2 regions of the Arthrobacter sp. P1_A5 genome follow, and region 2 is predicted to be linked to the other one. Evidence: riboswitches for the same ligand, from Rfam matches in the RefSeq annotation. Region 2 holds a riboswitch; the other holds the start of a gene.
What was found. A riboswitch is a leader RNA that binds a small molecule or an ion and turns the genes downstream of it on or off. The one in region 2 is predicted to bind cyclic di-AMP.

Region 1: it holds a riboswitch for cyclic di-AMP, as region 2 does, so the genes downstream of both, AC1D1S_RS16205 (aggregation-promoting factor C-terminal-like domain-containing protein) here and AC1D1S_RS08290 (NlpC/P60 family protein) in region 2, are expected to answer to the same signal.

Annotation. Positions count from the first base shown of each region.
Region 1 is NZ_JBFTZL010000145.1:1,794-9,297, forward strand. It holds gene AC1D1S_RS16180 (dodecin family protein) at 1-8, opposite strand, end outside; gene AC1D1S_RS16185 (winged helix-turn-helix domain-containing protein) at 236-1,099, opposite strand; gene AC1D1S_RS16190 (hypothetical protein) at 1,647-2,663, opposite strand; gene AC1D1S_RS16195 (response regulator transcription factor) at 2,904-3,644, shown strand; gene AC1D1S_RS16200 (sensor histidine kinase) at 3,666-5,276, shown strand; cyclic di-AMP (ydaO/yuaA leader) riboswitch at 5,461-5,620, shown strand; gene AC1D1S_RS16205 (aggregation-promoting factor C-terminal-like domain-containing protein) at 5,620-6,471, shown strand; gene AC1D1S_RS16210 (hypothetical protein) at 6,630-7,232, opposite strand.
Region 2 is NZ_JBFTZL010000038.1:14,602-22,389, forward strand. It holds gene mobA (molybdenum cofactor guanylyltransferase) at 1-24, opposite strand, end outside; gene AC1D1S_RS08285 (HNH endonuclease) at 119-619, opposite strand; gene AC1D1S_RS08290 (NlpC/P60 family protein) at 839-1,609, opposite strand; cyclic di-AMP (ydaO/yuaA leader) riboswitch at 1,905-2,074, opposite strand; gene AC1D1S_RS08295 (M23 family metallopeptidase) at 2,211-3,032, opposite strand; cyclic di-AMP (ydaO/yuaA leader) riboswitch at 3,037-3,251, opposite strand; gene AC1D1S_RS08300 (iron-dependent transcriptional repressor DtxR) at 3,402-4,097, opposite strand; gene serC (phosphoserine transaminase) at 4,443-5,573, shown strand; gene AC1D1S_RS08310 (MFS transporter) at 5,659-6,954, opposite strand; gene AC1D1S_RS08315 (DUF3027 domain-containing protein) at 6,999-7,625, opposite strand; gene AC1D1S_RS08320 (cold-shock protein) at 7,634-7,788, opposite strand, start outside.

The DNA of each region.
Region 1 (7,504 bases), on a different contig from region 2:
ACAGACATGTCTTCCTCCCAATAGTCGGCTCAACGGTCCGAGACTACGCCGGACCCCCAAAAGGCAACAGAGTCTAACCGCGACCCACCAGCAGCGGCGGCAGAGGCCCGTCAGCCAGCCCACCCAATGCGCCCGTCGGGGAATGTGGCTGCCGGCGGAAAGCCACTGAAGCTTCCGGAAACGCGAAAGCGCCCGCTCCCTGGGCAGGGAACGGGCGCTTTGCGTGGGCTGGAAGCTAGATCGAGTATTCCGGAGCGGCCCAGACAACCACCTCGGGGTGCTCGTAGAACCGGTAGCCCTGGCCGCGCACGGTGCGCACGGTGTTGGCGAGGCGGCCGAGCTTGGAACGCAGGCGGCGGATGTGGACGTCGATGGTCCGCTCGTTCGGGACCTCTTCGGCGTTCCGCCACAGGCCTTCGAGGAGCTCGTCGCGGCCCACGGTGCGGGTGCCGTTCTCCACGAGGTAGTTCAGGAGTTCGAATTCCTTGAACGTGAGGTTCAGGGATTCGCCGTCGAGGTGCACCTCACGGCGGGCGAGGTCGATCAGCACCCCGGAAGGCCGCGGATCCTGCGGCTGCTGCAGGCGGGCGGTCTCGGTGCGCTGGCGGGCCCCCGCGGTGGGGTCACCGAAGGTCGAGCGGACGACGTCGAGGGCGGAACCCGGGGCACTGGCCGGCGCGACGGCGACGGCGGCATAGCTTTCGGCACCGGCCACGAGCGACTGTGCGTAGGCCCGGATTTCCTGGGCAAGCTTGGCGATGGATGTGCCGGCTGCAGCAGCGGTTTCCTCGTCGATGCCCATGTACAGCACGAAGCCGCGGGCGACGTTGTCGCTGGGGGCCGGACGGACCGGGCTGCCGGCACCCGGGGCGATCACCGGGGTGGGTGCCGTGGCGGGGGCGGGGGGGACGGCACGGAGCTGGCCGTAGGAGTCAGGGTTGTAGCCCTGCGCTGCATATCCGGGGGCGGGGAAGCTGCCCGCGGATCCGGCGGGGGCGAACGCGGAGCGCCCGCCAAAGCCCTGGCGGATCCCTGAGGCCTGGCCGGCCTTGCTGGCGTTACGGACGGAGATGTGGACGTATCCGGATGCAACTGACATGGAATGCTTACCTCAATGTGAATGGCCGTCATCGCGGCTCGAATGCTTCTTTCCCCGCAATGAAATTGGGGAGGGGCGCCCGACTCTGGGCTTGGGGGCGAATGCCTAGAAACCTTTAGGGGTGTAAAAGTTAGGCGTGCATTCGACAACAGCGCATCTCGGTACCAGCGGGTGTGCTGATCCAGGAAGCTGCGGCTGCAGGTGCTGTTGAGTTCTTGTTCACAATTGAAGTGTGCAACGTAACAATGTAAACGTGCAAGTAACAATGGACCCCAGGTTCCACATAGTGAGACAGATCGAGGATTTGTAGCGCAAGTCACAATTCTGTAGCGGCAATAAAATAACAAGTGTTTTACTGACCGGAAGGTCAGCAAGTGCGCTTCATCGAATATTATTCGGTCAACGTCGATGGCGTCGGGTAAATCATTCACAGCACGGCAAGTTGGGCCAAACCGCGCCTGCCCACCGCTGCCTGCGAGGCGGTCCACGGAGTGGGCAGCCGGCATCGCCGCCCGCAAGGCACGGCGGCGATGCCGGCCGCGGCGGTTCAGTTCGACTGGCCGGTGGCTGTCGCCGCGACCAGCATGACGGAGGCCGCCGTGTAGCCGGAACCGTCCTTGGCCGCCACGATCCGCACCGTCCCGCCCGCGACGATGTCCGCGACGCTCAGCTGCGTGCCCGTGCCGCCGGCCTGCTGGCGCCGCTGTTGCAGATTACTCACCACCACGTCGCTGCCCAGCGCATAGCTGCGCGTGAAACCGTCGCTGCTCTTGACCGTCACGGAGGACGAGCTGACCTCGCTCACTGTGCCCAACTGCTCGGCCATCGTGGTGTATGCGCTTCCTTGCAGCACCACGTATTCGGCGTGCACTGCCGCGGAAAGCCCGCTGCCCATGCCACCGGCAGCGAAGTGGCCGGGACCGCCCTGCCCCGGCATGCCGCCGCCCGCGAAACCACCTTGCGCGGAACCGTCTTGTGCTGAACCTGGCACGCCTGGGGCGACACCCTGGCCGCCGGGTCCGCCGGCTGCCGCCCCGCCGGCCGCACCGGTGGCTGCCGTTGCGCTTGAGGTGAGGGCATAGACGCCGGCCCCGGCGCCGACGGCCAGGACTGCGGCGGCGCCGGCGACGGCGAGCCCCCGCTTGAGGGTCCAGGGCTTCGCCGCCGAGGCCGTCTTGGCGGAAGTTCCCGGCGCGCCCCAGCCTGTGGCTGCGGCGGGGACAGGTTCCTGCCGGGGCATGCCCCAGGCAGGTTCCGATGCCGGAACCTGCCAAACCGGAAGCGCGCCCCAGCCCCCGGCAGCGCCTGCTTCCGGCCGCCCGGCCTCGGCGTGCCCGCCGCCGGTGCGTCCGGCGTCAGCCTGTCCGGCGTCAGCGTGTCCGGCATCGGCGTGCCCGGTTTGGACTGTTCCGCCGTCGGGGTGTCCGGCGCCGGACTGCCAGGCAGTACGGGGTGTGGTTACGGGCGCGGGCGCCGCTGGCGCGCCGGTGGTGGGCGTGGGGGCGGGTACAGGGGCTGACTCGGGGGCTGCTCCGGAACCGGCTCCGGGATGCTGACCGCTCATGGTATTTCTCCTTTAGGGTGCGGATCGGTGTTCACCCCAGCGTGGTGAGCGATCCTGTGCTTGGGCTGTGCGGGCCGACAGCCCGGCCTGTGACGTTGCCGGACGGGAAGGGCGGATTGAACATGGCCGTTGCGGCCCGTACGGTCCCGCAACGGCATCCAGCTCGCTAGGCTGGGATTCACAGGTGCCGCACAGGGTCCCCAAAGCCCGGCCTAACCGGCAGATCGGAGAGTTGTCCCCATGGCCACTTCGCACTCCATGACCAACAACCTTCCCCAGCTCACGCATCCGGACGGCTCCCCCATCCGCGCCCTCGTGGTGGATGACGAGCCCAGCCTCTCCGAGCTCATGAGCATGGGGCTGCGGATGGCCGGCTGGTCCGTGGCCGTGGCCGAGGACGGGCCCGGAGCCGTCCGGCTCGCCAAGGAGTTCCGCCCCGACGTGCTGGTGCTGGACGTGATGTTGCCCGGGTTCGACGGCGTCGAACTGCTGAACAGGATCCGCGCGTTCGCGCCTGAGGTGCCGGCGCTGTTCCTCACCGCCAAGGATGCCGTTCAGGACCGCATCACCGGACTGGCGGCCGGCGGCGATGACTACGTCACCAAGCCGTTCAGCATGGAAGAGGTGCTGCTGCGCCTGCACCGGCTGGTCCAGCGCTCCGGAGTGGCCGCCATGGACACCGCCGAACTCGTGGTGGGAGACCTCGTGCTCAACGTCGACACCCGCGAAGTCACCCGGGCCGGTGAGGAAATGCACCTGACCGCCACGCAGTTCGAGCTGCTGCGCTACCTCATGGAAAACCCGAAACGGGTCATCAGCAAGGCCCAGATCCTGGACCGTGTCTGGGACTACGACTTCGGCGGCCAGGCGAACATCGTGGAACTGTACATTTCCTACCTCCGCAAGAAGGTCGACGCCAACCACGCTCCCATGATCCACACGGTGCGCGGAGCCGGGTACGTCCTGAAACCGGCGGACTGATCCGTGCCCTCACTTTCCGGCATGACCCGCGTCCCCGGACGCGACTGGCGCAACCCGTCGACGTGGCATTTGCGCACCCGGCTGGTCCTGGTCGCCATGGCGCTGCTCGTGGCCATCTGCGGCGCTGTGGGCTTGTTCAGCTACGCCTCCATGGACCTCTTCCTCACCCGGCAGCTCGACACCCAGCTGGACCAGGCCTCCCACCGTTCGAGCGAGTTCGGCCGGCCCTCCTCGGACGATTCGGGCAGGCGCCCCGACCCCCTCGAAGCCCGGGGACAGGGCGTCGGGACGCTTAACGCACGGATAGTCGACGGCGAAGTCAGCAGGGCCGGATTCCTGGCCGCGGACGGCGCGGTCAAGAGCCTCTCCCCCTCCGACAACAAGGTTCTCCTGGCCCTGACCCCGAGCGGCGTGTCCGTGGACCGCAGCCTTTCGGCCGGCGCCTACCGGCTCACGGCCGCGCGTACACCGTACGGCGACGTGATTGTGACCGGACTCCCGCTGGCTGAAAAACAAAACACCTTGGCCTCCCTGGTCTGGACCATGGTGGTGGTGTCCGCAGGCGGGCTCGTGCTGATCGGGCTCGCCGGCACGGCCCTGATCCGGCGGACCATGAAGCCGCTGGAACAGCTCTCCGAGGTCGCCACCAACGTCTCCCGTCTCCCGCTGGACGCCGGCGAGGTGGCGCTCGGGGTCCGCGTCCCGACGTCGGCTGCCCATCCCGGAACGGAAGTGGGCAGCGTGGGCTACGCGCTGAACAAGATGCTGGACAACGTCTCCAACGCTCTCGAGGCGCGGCAGGAGAGTGAGATGAAGGTCCGGCAGTTCGTCGCCGACGCCTCGCACGAGCTCCGCACCCCGCTGACGGCCATCCGCGGCTACACGGAGCTGATGCGGATGACCGAGCATTTCACCCCCGACGGCGAGAGGTCCCTCGCCCGTGTGCAAAGCCAGTCCGAGCGGATGACCACGCTCGTGGAGGACCTGCTGCTGCTGGCGCGCCTGGACGAGGGGCAGCCGCTCAAAATCTCCGACGTCGACCTCACCCAGCTGGCCATCGAGACGGTCAGCGATGAGAAAGTCATGGCCCCGGACCGCATCTGGCAGCTGGAACTTCCGGACGAGCCCGTGGTGGTGCGCGGTGATGCGACCCAGCTTCACCAGGTCCTCGCCAACCTGCTGTCCAATGCGCGCAAGCACACGGAACCCGGGACCAAGGTGGTCACGGGCGTTATGCGCTCGGCTGACGGCAGTGCCGTGGTCACCGTGACAGACAATGGCAGCGGCATCGCCCCGGAATTTATCGGCCGGGTCTTCGCCCGTTTCGCCCGGGCCGACGCCTCGCGCACCAATCCGGCGTCGAACCCCGCAGCCGTCCCCGCCGATTCTGCCGTCGCGACGGCGAGGGTCGGGTCCGGGGCTCCCGCACGCTCGTCCTCCGGCGCCGTTTCCGGCCGCCGCGGAGGTCACGGCACGGCGACCGCCGCGCCGACGCCCGAGGGCACCAGCGGGTTGGGCCTGTCCATTGTCCAGTCGATCGTGGAGGCCCACGGAGGAACAGTCGAGGTCACGTCCCGGCCGGGCCGCACGGAGTTCGCCGTGCGGCTGCCCGCCGCGCCGCCGCCGGCTTAACCGGAACGGCCGCCGTCGGCGCAAACGGCCCGGACCGGCCGGCCCGTGAACCCGGCGCAACCCGACACCCCGGCACTGTGACTCCTGTTACCAAAATGTGACTTAAGCGGCCAGGTCCTGTAGCGTCGTTAGCGTGCGCCGCCATCGGTGCCGCATATCCGGACGGACGCCAAACTCTGCCGCTTCCCGGATTCCGCTGGACCAGGCAGAGGCGGGGGACCCAGAGTTCCCGGGCATTCTGCTTTCATGCGCCCTCGGGGTGAAGCCGACACGTGATGTTCCGTGCGGCCGGATGACCTCATCCGAACCCGACAGCTAACTCCGCCGGCGTTGAGAGGCCACCATGACTGAATTCCAGGTACAAACACGCCCTGACGGCGGTTCGCATTCCCGCTCAGTTGGCGCAGCCAAGTCGCGCCACCGCGCCGAACCGGTCAAGCAGGCATCCGCCCTGTCGCGGTTCGCCGCCGGGCTCGGTGTAACCGGCCGCCGTGCCGCCGTCGTCACCGCCGCGTGCGCACTGCTGCTGGGTGGCGGCGCCGCCAGCCAGGCGGCAGAGCCGGGCGCCCACACGGCGAATGTTGCGAGCCAGGCGGCCACGATCGCCGACCCGCTGGCCAAGCTCAACTTCGAGCGGGTCCAGGTGGCTGGGCCGGGCGCTCCAGCGGAAAAGAACGTGGCTCCCCAGATCTCGGAGGTTAAGGCAGCCGAAGCGCTGATCCCTGCCCCAGCTGCTGCCGCGCCGGCAGCAGCGGCAGCCCCCGCACCTGCTCCGGTTCCCGCGGCAGCCCCCGCTCCCGCTCCGGTTCCCGCGGCAGCTCCCGCTCCCGCTCCGGCACCGGCAGCCGCTCCGGCCCCCGCACCGGCACCCGCACCGGTCGCAATCGACGACCCCGCCGGCGCGCAGGCCTACGCCGCGTCCCAGCTGGGAAGCTATGGCTGGGCACCCGGCCAGATGCAGTGCCTGCACAAGCTGTGGACCAAGGAATCCGACTGGAAGACCACCGCCACGAACGCCAGCAGCGGCGCCTACGGCGTGGTCCAGTCCCTGCCCGCCTCGAAGATGGCGAGCGCCGGCGCCGATTACATGACCAACTACCGGACCCAGATCAACTGGGGCCTGAACTACGTCAAGTCGCGCTACGGCTCCCCCTGCGGCGCCCTGAACTTCCACTACGCACACAACTGGTACTAAACCGGCCCTAACCAGCCCGGACAGGAGGCCCCGGATCCACGTGGATCCGGGGCCTCCTGTGTGTGACTGCTAGCCGAGAATGGCGGTTTTTTCACAGCTCGGTTTGGCGGCCTCCACATGGCTAAGTGGACCTACGCCAACTCCAGCACGCACCTGAATCATCCTCGGCGCGCCAGTCTGGGCCGCACATCATTGACCTCGTCCTCTGCAGGGAGTGCCGTGTAGACGGCATTCCCTGCAGAAATTTGCCGCTTGACCTGCTCAAGCTCATCCTTGAGGAGGTCAACGGTGGCACGGTATTTCTCGAAGTCCGCTGTTCGGCGCCTGGCCACGGCGAAACTGATGCCGGCGGCGAGAACGGCAAGCGGGAACGAAACCAGCAGGGCCCAGCCGGATGCGGCAAGGAAGTCCAGCGCTACGGGAAGTGCCTGCTTGAATGCCAGGAACTCGTTCACCCCACCAACCACTCCGTTCAGAGCGGAGTCCAGTGGGCCCAGAAACTGCCCCACGACTGGCGTCCCGGAAAACGACGGAGCGCTCAGCGGCGGTTCTCCCCCTGCAGACCAGCGCGAATCACCGAAATGGTTCAGGACGTAGATCCCGGCACCCGCGTTGAGGGCCGCGAAGAGCAGGACGGAACCAAGGGCAGTCCAATAAAGCCTGCGCGGACGCCAGACGCCGGCCACAAGCGCGAAGACGGTGGCCGCAACCCACGAAAAGATGCGGAGCTCGTCGCGGCCCATGCCGCCCAATAGATCCAAGGAATTCCCCGCCCCTTACAGTTGGAATCAATGCTCGTTTCGGTCCCAAGCGAGCCTATCCCAGCCGCCCCCCGGGTATGCCGCGGCAGATACTGGCGCGCTCCCTTTGTGCGTAGCCGGGCCCGACCCGCCCGGCTGCCCCGACTTCCACAGCCCCCGCACAGCTTGACCCTAAAGCCTTCATATGGGCCGCCGGGAAAGTTGAGCCATGACATTCACAGACCAGGCCACAGGAACCCTGCCCCGCTCCACGGCGACGCCGGCCGGCCCGG
Region 2 (7,788 bases):
GAGAATGATGGCATCGAACTCCATCGGTTCAGCCTAGCGCGGCGCCAGCGGCCACTGAACAAGCCGTAATGTGCGCCGGCAGCGTCTTCACCGGCTGATCAATCAGCTAGGAGGCCGATCAGGCAGCCGATTCAGGCAGCAGGAACGGATCCCAGGCCGGCGTCGGCTTCTCGAGTTCCTTGATCTGCCAGATGGCACCCTTTGGCGGGCCCGGAACAAAACCGATCTTCCAGCCCATCTCCGCCGGCGTATGGTCGCTCTTGGCGTTGTTGCACCGCAGGCACGCCGCCACCAGGTTCTCCCAGGAGTCGGCTCCGCCCCGCGATTTGGGCTGGATGTGGTCGATGGTGTGGGCAGCCTTGCCGCAGTACGCGCAGCGGTGGGCATCCCGGCGCAGCACGCCGCGGCGGCTCACCGCAGTCATCGTGTTGTACCTTGGCCGGATGTAGCGGTTCAGCAGGATCACGGACGGGCGGCCCAAAATGTCCTGGGGGCCGACCACGGGGTCGTCCCCTTCGGCCACCACGCTGGCCTTTCCGGTCAGGACAAGGACGAGCGCCCGGCGGAAGGTGATGACCGCCAGCGGTTCATATCCAGCATTCAGAACGAGAGTGCGCATCCGCATACCTCTTCACGGCCGCACCCGCCAGCGGCACGAGGGCCGGCTGCCCTCTGCATGGTCGGGCTATGGATCGACAACACAAGAGTAAACACTCAAGTGCCGMATCACCGAATATTTTTTCACCGGCGCGGTCCTCAGCGCGGAAAGTTCACTGCGCGGCAACGCAAAAGACCCCCGCCTGGAGGCGGGGGTCTTTCGGAATGCTGGGGTTCGTGCTTAGGCGCCGACGCGGATGAAGACCGGACCGGAGCCGACGTTGACGCTGTACAGCGCGGTGGTGCCGCCGTTCCAGCCGCCGTGCACTGCCATGCCGTTGCCGACGTAGACCGCGATGTGAGCCATGCCCACGCCGCCGTTCTGGTAGTAGGCGAGGTCGCCCGGGCGTGCCTCGGCGGCGCTCACGGTGCGGCCCAGGGAAAGGTAACCTGCCGGCCAGCCGTGGTAGTGGATGCCGGCCGCGGCCAGGGCGTTGGTGGCGAGGGCGGTGCAGTCCTGCGCCACGCCGATCTGTGCGTAGGCAGCAGCGGCGATGGTCGCGCCTGCGCCGCTTCCGATGCCCGCGGGGGCCTGGGCAGCGACGCCGCCGCTGACGCCAAGCTCGGTGCCGCCGGCGCGGGTGGCTGTAGCCGTGGCCGTGGCGTCCTGGACCTTCACGACGGGCTTGGGAGCCTCGACGACGGGAGCCGGCGTGGTGGTCACGGCGGGCTTCTCGTAGGAGATCGCGATGGTGGAAGCGGCCGAGATGGTGGCCGGAGCTGCGGACTGGACTTCCAGGGCCGAAGCGGAGGTGGATTCGCGCTGAACATTGGTTTCAGCAGCGTTGGCTGCGATTCCGCTGGTCAGGACCAGACCGGAAGCTGCGGCGATGACCGCGGCCTGACGGCCCATGCCGCCGGCGTTGTCGCCGACAGCCTTAGCAATTACAGCCAGCGAGTTGGTCTTGGTGACCTCGGCGCGGTGCCGTGCAACGTTTGCACGAGTAGTCATTAAGTTCTCTCTTTCGTGATCCTTGGACCGCGCGCTTTCGGGCACGGACTGAGGACGCTCCGGCATCTTGGGGGTACGCCGGATCGCCCCGAAATGGGTTACTTAGCGAAGGGTGTACTGCGAAGACGCGCCAAAAGCGGAAACTGCATGCTGTCCGGGCTCGGTAGCGATTGAGCCTGCGGAACGTGATCCAATCCGGGCGCCGGCAAGGGCGGCACGTGATGTGGATTCCAGCGGGCTCGACAGAGCCTCGCCGGTGCGCATGCGCGCAGAATTGTGGCGTGAAGACACGAAAGTAGCCTCTCCCAATGCCTACGAGGTGAGCTGTCGGATTCGGATGGGAGTCACCCGGCCGCGCTGCTTCCTGGGAAGCTTTGCGACTTAACCCCAAGGCCTTCTTTCGAAGGCCAAAATTGGTTCCCCCGCCCCTGCCAGACGATGTAATGCGAACGGACCTTGAGCGGTGGCAGAGCTAGGCAATCCACTCAAGAGCGCCAACTTCGGAAAAGTTGGCGTGCTTCAAACCCTACAGCAGTCCTGATCCAATGTCACATTCAGATCACGGCGTGTCACAGGAAGTTGAGAGCAGCCCATCGTCTTTTTAGAGCCAGCCGAGCGGGTCAACGACATCGCCGTTGACCATCACTTCAAAGTGGAGGTGGCAGCCCGTGGAGGCGCCGGTGGTTCCGCTCATGGCGACGACGTCACCGCGGGAAACCTTCTGGCCGACCTTGACCGAAGCCGAGGACAGGTGGTTGTACGTGGTCTCCAGGCCGTTGCCGTGATCGATGACCACGCGGTTCCCCCCGCCGAAGGGATGCCAGCCGTTGAAGGTCACGGTGCCGCTGGCGGCCGCGTGGACCGCCGTGCCGCACTGGGCGGCGAAATCCTGGCCGCGGTGGAACTCCCCCGCGCCCCCGGTAATGGGGCTGACACGGTAGCCGAAGGGCGAGGCCGTGACCAGCTGGTCGAGCGGCGCACCCAGGGTGCCGGCCGATGCCGCGCGGGTGATCGTGCCCACAGACTGGGCGCTCAGCAGCTGCTTGAGTTTCCCGTCCGGATCGCCCTTCGTGGTGACGGCCGTGCGGTTGAAGTCGACCTTGGCGGCGGCGGCAGCGGTGACATCCGGCTGCACGGCGGCGGAGAGCGCGCCGGATCCGCCCGGATTCGAAGCCATCACCGGGCTCGTGACGGGGACCGTCACGGTAAGAACCAGACCAGTTGCGGCCAGTGCGATCCCGGCCTTCTGCCCGACTCCGCTTGCCGCGGCAAAGTCCGTGACCTGGCGGAACGGACTGCGACGGCGACGGCGTTCATCGCGGTGCACGTCCCGCGGGCGTTCGGCCGTGTGTGCGACGACGGGACGCGGCTCCGGAGCGGGACCGGTCGCGCGGCGACGGCCCCTGGCGGTCTGGGTGGTCAAGAAGGGTTCCTCTCTGGATGGCCTGCGAAGTTAGCTGTCGGATTCGGGTCAGAGAGATCAAAGACCCGGTCCGCCGTTGCAGGCAGCCACGCACAGAGGCATCCCTAGGGGATCCTTCGGTGGAAGCTGCTTGCCGCTGACGGACTTCACCCCAAGGCTGCCGAAGTAGCAGCCGAAAGTGGTTCCCCCGCCCCTGCCAGGAGGTAGTTCTGCGACTGATCCGCTGGCAGGGCTCGGCTTCGGATCAGGTAACGCTTTGGTATCGGTACTGGGCACTAACTATAGGCGATTAAGCCGCCCGGTAATAAATCCGTAACCGCAATTGTGGACAACTCGTGGGTCGTCCCATGACCGGCGCGTAGTGGCTGGTCAGGCGACTGTTACAAAGACGTGCGCGGCAACCTCGGGCGGCAGTTCCAGGGCACCTTCGATATCGGGGACGCGGACCGAGATGTACTCCCCCACCCGCTCCAGCGAGACCAGCGCGCCAGGCCGGATTCCGCCCTCGTCGAGCTGGGCCAGAAGCTCCGGCTCCACCTGGATCGGCTCCGCGAGCCGGTTGACCGTAACCCGGGAAGTTACCCCGTAGCCGGCCATGGCCTCCAGCAGGTTCACGGGCCTGTCCACGGGGGCGCCGTTGGGCACGCCGCCAAGATCCGCCAGCCCCGGAATAGGGTTTCCGTAAGGCGAGACTGTCGGGTGGTTGAGCATCTCGAAGATTCTTCGCTCGACGCGTTCGCTCATGACATGTTCCCAGCGGCACGCTTCCTCGTGGACGTAGGCCCAGTCGAGCCCGATCACGTCCGCGAGGAGGCGTTCGGCCAGACGATGCTTGCGCATGACACCGATTGCACGTTTCCGTCCGATTTCCGTCAGTTCAAGGTGCCTGTCGCCGGAAACAACCACCAGCCCGTCGCGCTCCATCCGGCCGATCGTCTGGGACACAGTGGGGCCGGAGTGGCGGAGCCGTTCGGCGATGCGGGCGCGGAGGGCAACGATGTTTTCTTCTTCAAGTTCCAGAATGGTCCGAAGATACATCTCCGTAGTATCGATCAGATCCGTCATTCAGCTCAGCTCCTCGAGCGCAGTCCTAGCGTCATTCCCACCGTACCGCGTGCGGGCTGCATGCAGGATGCGCCCAGGCGGGAACCGCCGTACGTTCGCATGCCAGCCTAGCCTATTTTGAATTACTCCGGATAATCTTTCGATCGACCTGAAGCTATTGTCCCAGCCCCAGCCGGCCGGCCGTCCCCGGCGTCTCAATGACCGGACTATGACAGGCCTTTTTCTGTATCGCCGGGAGCTGTCAGGCAAAATAAGACAGGCAGAATGAAGAGGGGTGTCCGTGGTAGCCATCCCTGCCCGCCACCTCCCAGCCACGCTACGAACCAGCCGAAAATTGGAGCCACTGTGAGCGACACCAGCATCACGATCCCCGCCCACCTCCTGCCCAAGGACGGACGGTTCGGCGCCGGCCCGTCCAAAGTCCGGCCGGAACAGATGGACGCCCTGGCCGCGGCATCGTCGAAGCTGCTGGGGACCTCCCACCGCCAGGCGCCCGTGAAGAACCTGGTCGGCTCGGTGCGCAGCGGCCTCAGCGAATTCTTCCGGGCACCGGAAGGCTATGAAGTGGTGCTGGGCGTCGGCGGATCTACCGCGTTCTGGGACATTGCCAGCTTCGGGCTCGTGGAGAACAAGGCGCAGCACCTGTCCTTCGGCGAGTTCGGCTCGAAGTTCGCTTCCGCCACCAACAAGGCGCCGTTCCTTGCCGAGTCCTCCATCATCAAGGCCGAACCCGGCACCCGCCCCACCGCCCGGGCGGAGGCCGGCGTCGACGTCTATGCGTGGCCGCAGAACGAGACCTCAACCGGCGTTGCCGCACCCGTCCAGCGGGTGGCCGGCGCCGACGAGGGGTCGTTGGTGCTCGTGGACGCGACCTCGGCCGCGGGCGGGCTGGACGTGGACGTGGCGGAGTCGGACGTGTACTACTTCGCGCCGCAGAAGAACTTCGCATCCGACGGCGGCCTGTGGCTGGGCCTGTTCTCCCCGGCCGCGCTGGAACGGGCGGCACGGATCAAGGCCGGCAACCGCTGGATTCCCGACTTCCTTGACCTCCAGACGGCGATCGACAATTCCAGGCTGAACCAGACCTACAACACCCCCGCGCTGGCCACCCTGGTGACCCTGGACGCCCAGGTGCAGTGGCTCAACGCCAACGGCGGCCTGGACTTCGCCGCCGGCCGGACCGCGGATTCTGCCGGCCGCATCTACCGCTGGGCCGAAGCGTCCGAATACGCCACGCCGTTCGTGGCCAAGGCCGAGGACCGCTCGAACGTGATCGCCACGATCGACTTCGATGACTCGATCGACGCCGCGGCCATCGCCAAGGTGCTCCGGGCCAACGGCGTCGTCGACACCGAGCCGTACCGCAAGCTGGGCCGCAACCAGCTGCGCATCGCCACCTTCGTGGCGATCGAGCCCGACGATGTCTCGGCACTGCTCGAGTGCATCGATTTCGTCGTGGCGGAACTGAAGAAGTAGCCCTGCGTCCGGCGTCGTCACGGCCCCTGAGGACCTAGGCCGTGACGGCGCCGTCGTCGTTTCAGGTCCGTCCGCCCTGCTATGCCTACGGCCGCGGGTCCCTGCCGGCACCGGCCGCGCCGGTCCGGCTTTCGACGCGGAAGTACCGCAGCCCGTGGGCGCGGCGGTTGAAGTGGAGCCGCAGGTGCTTCGCGCGGATGATCCACACCAGCCCGATCAGGGCCGCCAGCAGGCCGGCGCCCGCCGCGACCGCCATGGACCAGCGGGGGCCGGCGGTGTTTGCCACCCAGCCGACGAGCGGTGCCCCGAGGGGAGTTCCGCCCATGAAGATCGCCATGTAGAGGGCCATCACCCGGCCCCGCATTACGGGCTCTGTGGTGGTCTGGACGTACCCGTTTGCGCTCGTCATCATGGTGATCGCGAACAGCCCCACGGGCACAAGTGCGACGCCGTACCAGAAGTAGTTCGGGGCCATCGCTGCGATGCCCGAGGTCACGCCGAAGGCGGCGGCCGCCCCGAAGATGACCCGCAGCCGTGGCTTGCCGCGCCCGGCGGACAGCAGGGCCCCGGCGACGGATCCGATGGCCATGATCGAATTCATCAGGCCGAAGGCCCCCGCGTCCAGGCCGAATTCGGTCCCCACCATGGCCGCGATGAACAGGGCGAAATTCAGCCCCAGGGTTCCCACGATGAAGATCGCCACCAGCACCACGATCAAATCCGGACGGTACCTCACATAGCGCAGCCCCTCCCGGATCCTGCCCCTGCCCGCCGGTGCCCGCGGCAGCCGGCGCAGCGACGACGACGGGATTTTCGCCAGGCTCAGCAACAGGGGCACAAAGGTGAGCGCATTAATGAGGAAGACCCAGCCGGGCCCGACGACGGCCGTGAGCACGCCGGCGACGGCCGGACCGATCATCCGGGCAACATTGAAAGACGCGCTGTTCAGGGCCACGGCGTTGGGGAGGTAGTCGTCCTGGACCAGTTCCGAGACGAAGGTTTGCCGGACGGGGGCGTCCAGGGCGGAAACCACCCCGAGCATCAGGGCGAAGGCGTAGACGTGCCAGAGCTGCGCCGCGCCCGTGACCACCAGGATGCCCAGCCCCGCGCTCAGCAGCGCCATGGCGGACTGCGTCAGCACCAGGAGCCGCTTGCGGTTGAACCGGTCGGCGACCAGTCCGGCCACGGGTGCCAGGAAGAGTTGCGGGCCCAGCTGCAGGGCCATCGTGATTCCCACCGCCCCGGCATCGTGCGCCGTCAGGTGGGCGAACACCAGCCAGTCCTGGGCGGTGCGCTGCATCCAGGTGCCAACGTTGGAAATAAGGGCGCCGACGAACCAGATCCGGTAGTTCAGGATGTGCAGGGATTTGAACGTGGACATCAGCCCCAGCCCTCCCCAGACACGCTCCCGGACGCTTCCAACCGCTAGTCGGCCTCGCCCGTTGAGCGTTCCCGCTCGGCGTCGTCGGCGTCGGCGTCGGTGTCGGCGTCGTCGGCGTCGTCGTCGGTGTCGGCGGTGTCAGCGTCGTCGGCGTCGTCGTCGTCAGCGTCATCCTGCTGGTCGGCGTCGGACGCCTGCGACGGCGCTTCGGGACCGGACGGCGCCTCGGCAGCCTCGTCAGCCTGCGCGTCTTCCGGCCGGACCCGTTCGGCCCACGGAACCCAGGCCGGTGCCAGGATGGAGTCCTCGGAGGGCAGAAGGCCAAGTTCGTCCACCGTGACCACCTTGGAGCGCGAGTTGCGTGTCAGCACGGCGTACCACTGCCACCCCAGGTATCCGGGGAGCCTGGATTCGAACAGGTGGGTCACCAGGCGGTCGCCCTCGCTCCGGGCGCCGATGTGCTCGCCGATCTGCTCGGCGGGGGCAATGCCCTCCACCGCGGTGCGGGCGACGTCGACGGCTGCGGCCAGGAAGGCGTCAGGCTTGCCGGTGCGCCAGACGGGCACGCCGGCGCGCGGACGGATTCCCTGCTTGGGGCCGGTTGCTTTAGCCCCGGCGGGCGCTGCGGTTCCGGCATCCGGCGCCGGCAACTGATCAGGTTCCTGAGTCATCAAAAGCCTTATACGTCCAGCTCGTCGGCAACCTTACGGAGGGCCGCTGCGATCGCCTTGCCCTTGTTGCCTTCCGGGTACTTGCCCGCGGACAGGGTCCCGGACAGGTTATCCAGCACGCTGACGAGGTCCTGGACCAGCGGGGCAAGGTCCCTGGCGCTGG